Regions from separate parts of the Bacillus pacificus genome, predicted to be linked through region 2. Evidence: predicted binding sites of a transcription regulator. Region 2 holds the regulator's gene; the other holds the start of a gene.
The links. The regulator LexA, encoded in region 2, represses DNA repair genes until DNA is damaged. The targets are predictions, from matches to a motif close to CGAACATATGTTCG.
Positions count from the first base shown of each region.

Region 1: LMD38_RS15115 (YolD-like family protein) is a predicted target of LexA. The motif match lies at 2,203-2,216, and genes of this name have one in related genera.

Region 1 is NZ_CP086328.1:2,883,613-2,887,817, reverse strand. It holds gene LMD38_RS15125 (peptidylprolyl isomerase PrsA) at 220-1,071, shown strand; gene LMD38_RS15120 (hypothetical protein) at 1,709-1,927, shown strand; gene LMD38_RS15115 (YolD-like family protein) at 2,465-2,800, shown strand; gene gerPF (spore germination protein GerPF) at 3,018-3,233, opposite strand; gene LMD38_RS15105 (hypothetical protein) at 3,443-3,778, shown strand; gene LMD38_RS15100 (hypothetical protein) at 3,820-4,020, shown strand; gene LMD38_RS15095 (DUF6944 family repetitive protein) at 4,169-4,205, shown strand, end outside.
Region 2 is NZ_CP086328.1:1,642,242-1,646,446, reverse strand. It holds gene LMD38_RS08645 (bifunctional metallophosphatase/5'-nucleotidase) at 1-346, shown strand, start outside; gene LMD38_RS08640 (DUF896 domain-containing protein) at 374-613, opposite strand; gene LMD38_RS08635 (YneB family resolvase-like protein) at 659-1,315, opposite strand; gene lexA (transcriptional repressor LexA) at 1,457-2,077, shown strand; gene LMD38_RS08625 (DUF4097 family beta strand repeat-containing protein) at 2,164-2,970, opposite strand; gene LMD38_RS08620 (DUF1700 domain-containing protein) at 2,971-3,513, opposite strand; gene LMD38_RS08615 (PadR family transcriptional regulator) at 3,506-3,829, opposite strand.

The sequences.
Region 1 (4,205 bases), 1.2 Mb from region 2:
ATATGTTTCATAGTATAAAGAAGATTAATTACAAAAAACGAAGATTAGTAATAGAGAAAATGGTTCTAATATTAGCGCAAAAGATAGATTGATTAACTAATGTTATCTACTGATACATAGTTTTTTTACATGAAATGAATTACATGTAGAAAACACATTGTTTACACAAGTCTATTGTATAGTTATTCTTATATAATAATAAAAGTGAGGTATTTTGAATTGAAAAAGAAAAAGTTATTTTTAGGAACAATTATTTCATGTGTAGTACTGGCATTATCTGCATGTGGTTCCTCAGACAACGTAGTAACATCAAAAGTAGGAAATGTTACAGAGAAAGAGTTAAGTAAAGAATTAAGACAAAAATATGGGGAAAGTACTTTATACCAAATGGTGTTAAGTAAGGCGTTGCTAGATAAATATAAAGTTTCAGATGAGGAAGCGAAAAAACAAGTTGAAGAAGCAAAAGATAAAATGGGCGACAATTTCAAATCGACTCTAGAGCAACTTGGATTGAAAAATGAAGATGAATTAAAAGAAAAAATGAAGCCAGAAATTGCATTTGAGAAAGCGATTAAAGCGACTGTTACAGAAAAAGATGTAAAAGATAACTATAAACCAGAAATGAAGGTAAGTCACATTTTAGTAAAAGATGAAAAGACTGCTAAAGAAGTGAAAGAGAAAGTAAATAACGGAGAAGATTTTGCGGCTTTAGCGAAGCAATACTCAGAGGATACTGGTTCAAAAGAACAGGGCGGGGAAATAACTGGTTTTGCTCCAGGGCAAACGGTAAAAGAATTTGAGGAAGCTGCATATAAATTAGATGCAGGACAAGTAAGTGAACCAGTAAAAACAACTTACGGTTACCATATTATTAAAGTGACAGATAAAAAAGAATTAAAGCCATTTGATGAAGTAAAAGATTCAATTCGTAAAGATATAGAACAGCAAAGACTACAAGACACGACAGGTAAATGGAAACAACAAGTAGTCAATGAATTATTGAAAGATGCTGATATTAAGGTGAATGATAAAGAGTTTAAAAATACATTTGAATTTCTAGAAAAGAAATAATGACTGTAATTAGAAAAGGGAACCTTTAAAGGTTCCCTTTTCTAGTTAGTGTGTGAGTTATAAATAGATAGTAAGACAATACAATATTACATATAAATATTAAGAATTACAATGGAAATTTATGTAATTGTCTTGAAGTAGGTTAATCATCACTTCATAGAATGTTTATATTATAATGTTTTGTTTCATCTCATTAAATATAAAACGAATTAATTAATTTTATCCCATTATTTGTAGGCAGTAAGATTTGCGTAGGCTAATTATTAGTCAGGAATGAACAAAGCTTGAGTGGATTAAAGTTTCACTTTACCCCACTTTAATGGGCAGTAAGACCCCCATCTCAAAATTCAGCGAAAGCAAAGAAGTTAGGTGGGGATCAACTGCCCATAAAAGTCCGATTGGTTCAACTAATAATCAGTGGGGGATGAAGAAAACCCCCACTGATTAAAGTTTCACTTTATAGAAGTGGATAAACATAATTTGCAGAATGAAACATACAATAAGATTGAAATATATTGACGTTAAATGAAGTGAAAAGCAGAGCATTCTATTAAGATGGATGTTCTTTTTCGTATGAAATTTTAAGGTGAAGAATGAATTATTGGATAGATAAATAAATGATGTAGGGGGAGAAAATGTGAAAGTAATTTTTCAAAGAGAAGACGGAGGGAAAATTTTTGAATCGTATGATGAAGATATAAATAACCTATTAGCTATTTTAAAAGAAACGAAAGGGATTAAAATCGGGATGGTTGAATATGAGGTATTAAAATACGAATTAGAGTATTTTCGAAACCCGAAAAAAGCAGTAACAGAGAGGGAGTTACATATAATAGTACAACCAAAATATATTTAATAATTAGAGTGAATTATTAATGAATAGTTTTATGTAGTATGTACGAAAAGAGAGTGTTTAAATTGCTCTCTTTTCATAGAAATTCATAAGGAACGAATGGAGGTCCATTATAAATCCCTTAAATTTTGTGAGTTCGTTCTTTATAATATATGCTTTCATTTATAGATGGTTAATAAACTCGAAAAAATTAAAACTTTTTAGTTGATCTTTTCACCTCCCATTTAATAGGAAGTGAAAAGATCATTTGATGAAGAAAAAATAAATCTCTTCTCAAAAGAACGTAAGTTCGTGTATAATTAGAACGAATGTTCTTGTAAGTGTAGATAGTATAAGATTTAGAAATAAAGTGAAACTGTAATTAGCGGGTGTTTAAGGGGAGTTGATCTTCGACTTACTTTCCTTGTATGTCTTGAATTTTGAGGTGGGAGATTTCTTACCTGTTCATGCGGGAGAAATATGAGCCGAGCAATTATTAAAGAATAATCGAAGCGCAATATGTTTGAAATAGAATGGATAAATAATCGAGGAGATAGAGAAATGAATGATGTAAAGATGCAAAGAGCAAAAAGAGAATGGGTTCCATTTACAGTAATGTCGGAACAGTTATTAAGTATGCGAAAGGTTATTGGGGAGAAATTTAAAGTACAAAAACCATTTTTAACAAAAGAAGCAAAAGAGGGAATTTCTGATAAATTATTAATGTCATTATTGTCTGAGAAAGAAATATTGGTGACATATTTTGAAGATGGGTACATACTTACAAGCTATATGACAGTTGTACATATAAATCCGCTAAAGCGCATTGTAATGTGTACTGACGCGTTTTATAAAACTTACGTATTTAATACTACGGATATTATTGAAATAACGTAAAGTAAGCTAAAATTTAACTTTTAGCTTACTTTACGTTATGTAAGATGTGGAATAGAAAAAATGAAACGGAAAAGCAGCTAGCTTCATACTAGCTGCTAAGCCCCAGGGAAAGGGAGAAAAAGATAGGGTACTCCAAAAATCAACAATAGCTGTATAACAGCCTGATTATAGTATGGACAAATTTAAAATTCTTAAACAGAACGATGAAAAAATAGGGTTAAGCTGTACCGACTTGGTTTTGATCCGCAAGGTCAGAATCAAACGTATTAGTCGCACTCACACCATTAAAAGTATTAACAACAAAACCAACGTTGGAAGCGCCAGATCCATTATAAGCCTTCGTATTTTCTTTTGGAGAAACGTTGTAGAAATCACCTAAGTTAAATGAACCGTTACTATTTTGTACAACTAAATTCCCTACAACTGAGGGCATAGTTTTCACCCACTTTACAATCATTTGTTAACACTACTATATGGTCTTATAGTCCAAATGGTTCATCTAACAAAAATTGCGGAATAGTAAAACGTTTGAAGTGTAGCTTAATCCCATAATAAAAGTGTGTTAAACTGAATGTAAGGTTACGTAATTAAAAATGAAAATTGTATAATTATCATATACGAAAACAAAGGAGGCAAAATGTAATGAATAATGTTATAAAAAAAGTAGATTTAACAGATGCAAAGTCAAGTAATCTTGTTGCACTTATTTATAGCAATGAAGTTATATTGATTGAAGAAGCATTTTGTCCAAATGAAATAAAATTAAAGTTTAATGAAATTGCAATTTTATCGGCTATTAAAACGGCGCATATAATGAAAGTATCCATTAGAAAAGAGCTTGACGCGTTTTTTCATGATACGGGTGTTTTATTGGTGAAGCATAGTGCTGAGTATGGAAACAGTCAATCTATCACTATGCATTTTGAACAATTTAAAAAGTTACAACATGAGATTGAGTATTTGAGTAAAAGTATGTAATAAGACAAGATGAAGATTCTTTCATAGAGGTGAACAGTTCTATGTTGAAAAAATGGTTTGAAAATTTTTTAGACGAATCTCACTGTAAACATAAATATAGTTTTATTAAGATGCAGGATAATGAAGATTTCAAAAGTGGTAAGCTAGGTGTAGCTTATGTGTATAGGTGTGAGAAGTGCGGGAAAGAGAAGTTGAAATTTAAAAGCAATAACGAAATAAATAATGATTTTTTTGATATATAGGAAAGAGTAACTGTTATGGGTTACTCTTTTTTTGTATTTTTAACACACTATAGAATGCACAAAATTAAATGTAGAAAATAAATATGAGTTAAAGGAGGCCATTTATGTATTTCGAAAGTACTAGAAAACTTCTAAATAGGTGATAAGAATGAATCTAAGCGGTTTAAAAGTGACAGGAGCATGGT
Region 2 (4,205 bases):
AGAAGATGGATCTATCATCGTAAACCCTACCTTTATAGAACCAAAGCCGCAACACTATAATTACGATATGTGGGAAGGAATTTCGTACGTATTAAACATTTCAAAACCAATTGGCGCAAGAGTAGAATCTTTACAACATAAAGGCACTCCTCTTAATATGAACGAAGAATATGACGTCGTTATGAATAATTATCGCACAAGCGGCGGAGGGAACTTCTTTATGTTTCAAAATAAGCCCGTAATAAAAGACATCCCAACAAATATGTCTGAACTTATCGCTAACTATATATTGAAACATAAAAAGATAGAAGCAACCGTTAATAACAACTGGGAAGTTATTAAATAAATAAAAAAGATGGGCTTCGCCCATCTTTTAGTTTAATTTTGCATTATCTTGCTTTTTTAAAGCTTTTAATTTCGCCGGTGTAACATCAGTACCTTGTTCGTTAACAACTTTAATTCCTTTTAGTTCGTTTAACATATTTTGACGAAATCCTTTTAAATATTGTTCACGTAGCGATTGACGCTCACGTTGTTCTTCTTCAGTTAAACCTTCAGCTTTTGCTTTTTTCGCTAAGAAGTTAATGCGTTCAACGAGTTCGTGACTAAGCATCTCGAATCCCCCTTCTACTCAAAACTGATTATTATCATACAATAGTTACTCTTCTTTATCAAGCAATTGCTTTGTATACTCTACATATCTACGATGTACCGTCGCTTTTGAAACATTATGACCAAAGCCACGTAGTGTTGCTGCAATTTCTTCGAAAGTAAGTTCACTCTTACGCAAACGTACAATTTCCTCAATTGGCACTTCTTTCTTCTCTCGTCCTACACTTAAATGACGATTCTTTAAATTATTTTCTGGACGATAGCCTTTTTCTACTGCTCGTTGCATACCACGTTTAATTTTTAAATTATGAATCTTTCTTTGATACTCTTCAACAATACCAATAATATCTAATACCATTGAATCAGAATCCGACAATTGCAATTCACCATTATGTGTATGCGTATATACTTTTATTCCTTCTTTATGTAAACAGTGCATTAACGCAATCTTTGCATTCCCCCTACCAAGGCGCGTTTCATCTTGTATAAGTAGCACATCAATTTGTTCGTCTCGAATTGTATCTAGCACTTCTAATATGCCGTCACGTTCAATTGTATAGCCACTAGCCTGTTCCTCAATCACCTTAGTAACATTCATTTGATAGCGCTCCGCTAAATGCAATAATTCATCTTTTTGACGTAATAATGATGTTTCTTGTGCTTCTTTTGTTGTACTCACACGCGCATAAATAATTGCATTCATTATGAACCCCTCTTTCTCACTATAATTTCCCTTTAGTGTAACATAAATTCGCCTTTTGTTCGAACTTATGTTTGTAGAATGTTTTTTCACATGTTATACTTATTAATAAGAAAAATGAAAGAAAACGAGGTGTTAGAAAACATGGAAAAGTTAACGAAACGCCAGCAAGACATTCTCGACTTTATTAAGCTAAAAGTACAAGAAAAAGGATATCCACCTTCCGTACGTGAAATTGGTCAAGCAGTCGGCCTCGCTTCTAGTTCTACAGTGCACGGACATTTATCAAGATTAGAAGAAAAAGGATACATTCGACGCGATCCAACAAAACCACGCGCAATTGAAATTTTAGGTGAAGACCGAATGGATACAGAAACACAATCTGTTATTCAAGTTCCAATTGTCGGGAAAGTTACTGCTGGATTACCAATTACAGCAGTCGAAAGCGTTGAGGAACACTTCCCTCTTCCAGCTAGCATTGTCGCAGGAGCAGATCAAGTGTTTATGTTACGTATTTCTGGAGATAGTATGATTGAAGCTGGTATTTTCGATGGAGATTTAGTTGTTGTTCGCCAACAACAGTCTGCATATAATGGTGAAATTGTAGTCGCTTTAACAGAAGATAATGAAGCAACTGTTAAACGTTTCTATAAAGAAAAAGACCATTTCCGTCTACAACCGGAAAACTCTTCATTAGAACCTATCATTTTAAAGCAAGTGTCCGTTATCGGTAAAGTAATTGGCGTATATCGTGATTTACATTAAGAATATAAAAGAAGATAATTACCTTATTGATATACGGTAATTATCTTCTTTTTTGTATTTTGATAGATTTTCATACATTCTATTTCTTATGAACGCGTTTCAATCGTCACATCGCCCGCAGCTGTTTTACCGCTAATCTTTTTACTCCCATTACCAATCGTTACGTCTTTATTTTCTTCATTAAAAATTGTTACATCCCCGGCAGCACTTTGCCCAGTAATTACCGCATCTTTTGGTTTTTCCGATAAAGTAATATTTATATCTCCTGCAGTTGAACTTGCTTCTAGATTGTACTTAGAATCATGCTCTAGAATATTTATTTCCCCACTGGTCGTTTTTGCAGTCACTTTCCCTATTACTTTTTTAAAGTTTACTTCACCAGCTTTTGTAGATCCCTCCACATTCTTAGCCGTTACATGTTTCAAATCCACTTCTCCAGTAAGTGTTCTAGCACTTACACGGTCACTTTTCACATCACTTATTTCAATTTGTCCAGCAGATGAATTTACTTTTACATCTTGGTAAGAGCGTTCAGGCACAAGGAGAGTCAATGTAGACGTTTGAAACCTAAAATCGTAAAAAGAAAAATCAAATGAAGCATCTTTTTCTCTTTCCCCAATGATTTTTAATGTGTCACCATCTTCAGTAATACGAATCTCTTGTTTACGCGCATCTCCTGATTGCTTTACATAAAAAGAAGCGTCAGGAGATTTTCGGACAACAATATCCCCGACATCTAACTTAACTTCTATATTTTTTAGTGTTTCGTTTTTAATTTTATCTTCTTTGTTTCCTTCTTCTGCAGCTTGCACTGCTTTTTCATATGTTTGTGAAATCCCAATTACTCCAATAATGATACAAGCGATTGCTACTAACAAGATTTTTTTCATCATCTACTCCCCTTTTATCATTTTGAAGTTCCATATTACATAACGTACGCAAAGCTTTTTAAACCACTTCGTACTATAATAAGCGATTATACATAACAACAAACCTACTCCAACAAAAGTTATACTAACGAATAAATCTAACCATATAAAAGTACCCATAAATACTTTTCCAATTACGAAAAATGGCGTCACTACACTAGCAATCCCACCGACCCAAAAAGAAAATATAAAAGCAATAATTGCAAATAACGGGCCTAACACAATAATGAAATTAAACAAACTAAGTCCAATCGCCGCCATGACAGCTCTTGTCACATTTGAAGTTGATGGATCTTTTTTCATTTCATCGAAACGATACATCGCAAGCAATTCTTTTGCAATTACTTTCGGAGAGCCAAGCCCCTTTATTATTTCCGATTCAGTTTTTCCCTCTTCTATCCCAAACTGAAAATGCTCTTCATAATCAAATAAAATATCTTTTCTCTCTTCGTCCGGTAACTTTCTAAGGTGACTTGATAATTCCTTAAGAAACTGTTCTTTACTCACCCCATTCCACCCCTTCAATAATTTCTTGTACACCTTTCGCAAAATCACGCCACTCTGTTACTAACAAATTCAGTTGCGTTTCCCCTTGCTCAGTTAGTTGATAATATTTGCGAGGTGGTCCTTCCGTAGATTCTTTTAAATACGTTTGAAAATATCCTTCCTTCGTTAAACGGCGTAATAAAGGATATACTGACCCTTCCGATATTAAAAATTTATTTGAGATTTGCTGAACAAGTTCATAACCGTAACAATCCTTACGTTTCACAAGTGCCAGTACACACAGTTCTAACACACCTTTTTTAAACTGAACGTTCAAGTGCAATCCCCCTTTCTCATTTCAGTACTGTTCAATACACGGTACCTTCCTTATCCATAATATACCACTTAGTACTATTTATTGCAAGGTACTATATTTTTAAACACCCGAACTTTAGTATTAAACATATTCAATACCGAACACAACATATCATACAATTTTTTAAACCCATAGATATTACGCATGTTACTTTTACTTATCCACCCTTTTGGAACACAAAGTAATTCGAATTTCACCACGTTACATTAAAGATATGGAATAGAAATTCAAATACCGTCATATTTTTTCAGGCATCTATTCAATTCATTTCAACTAACACCTATATTATCGACAAATAAAAAAGCCCTGATACCGTAGTATCAGGGCTTCCTCACCT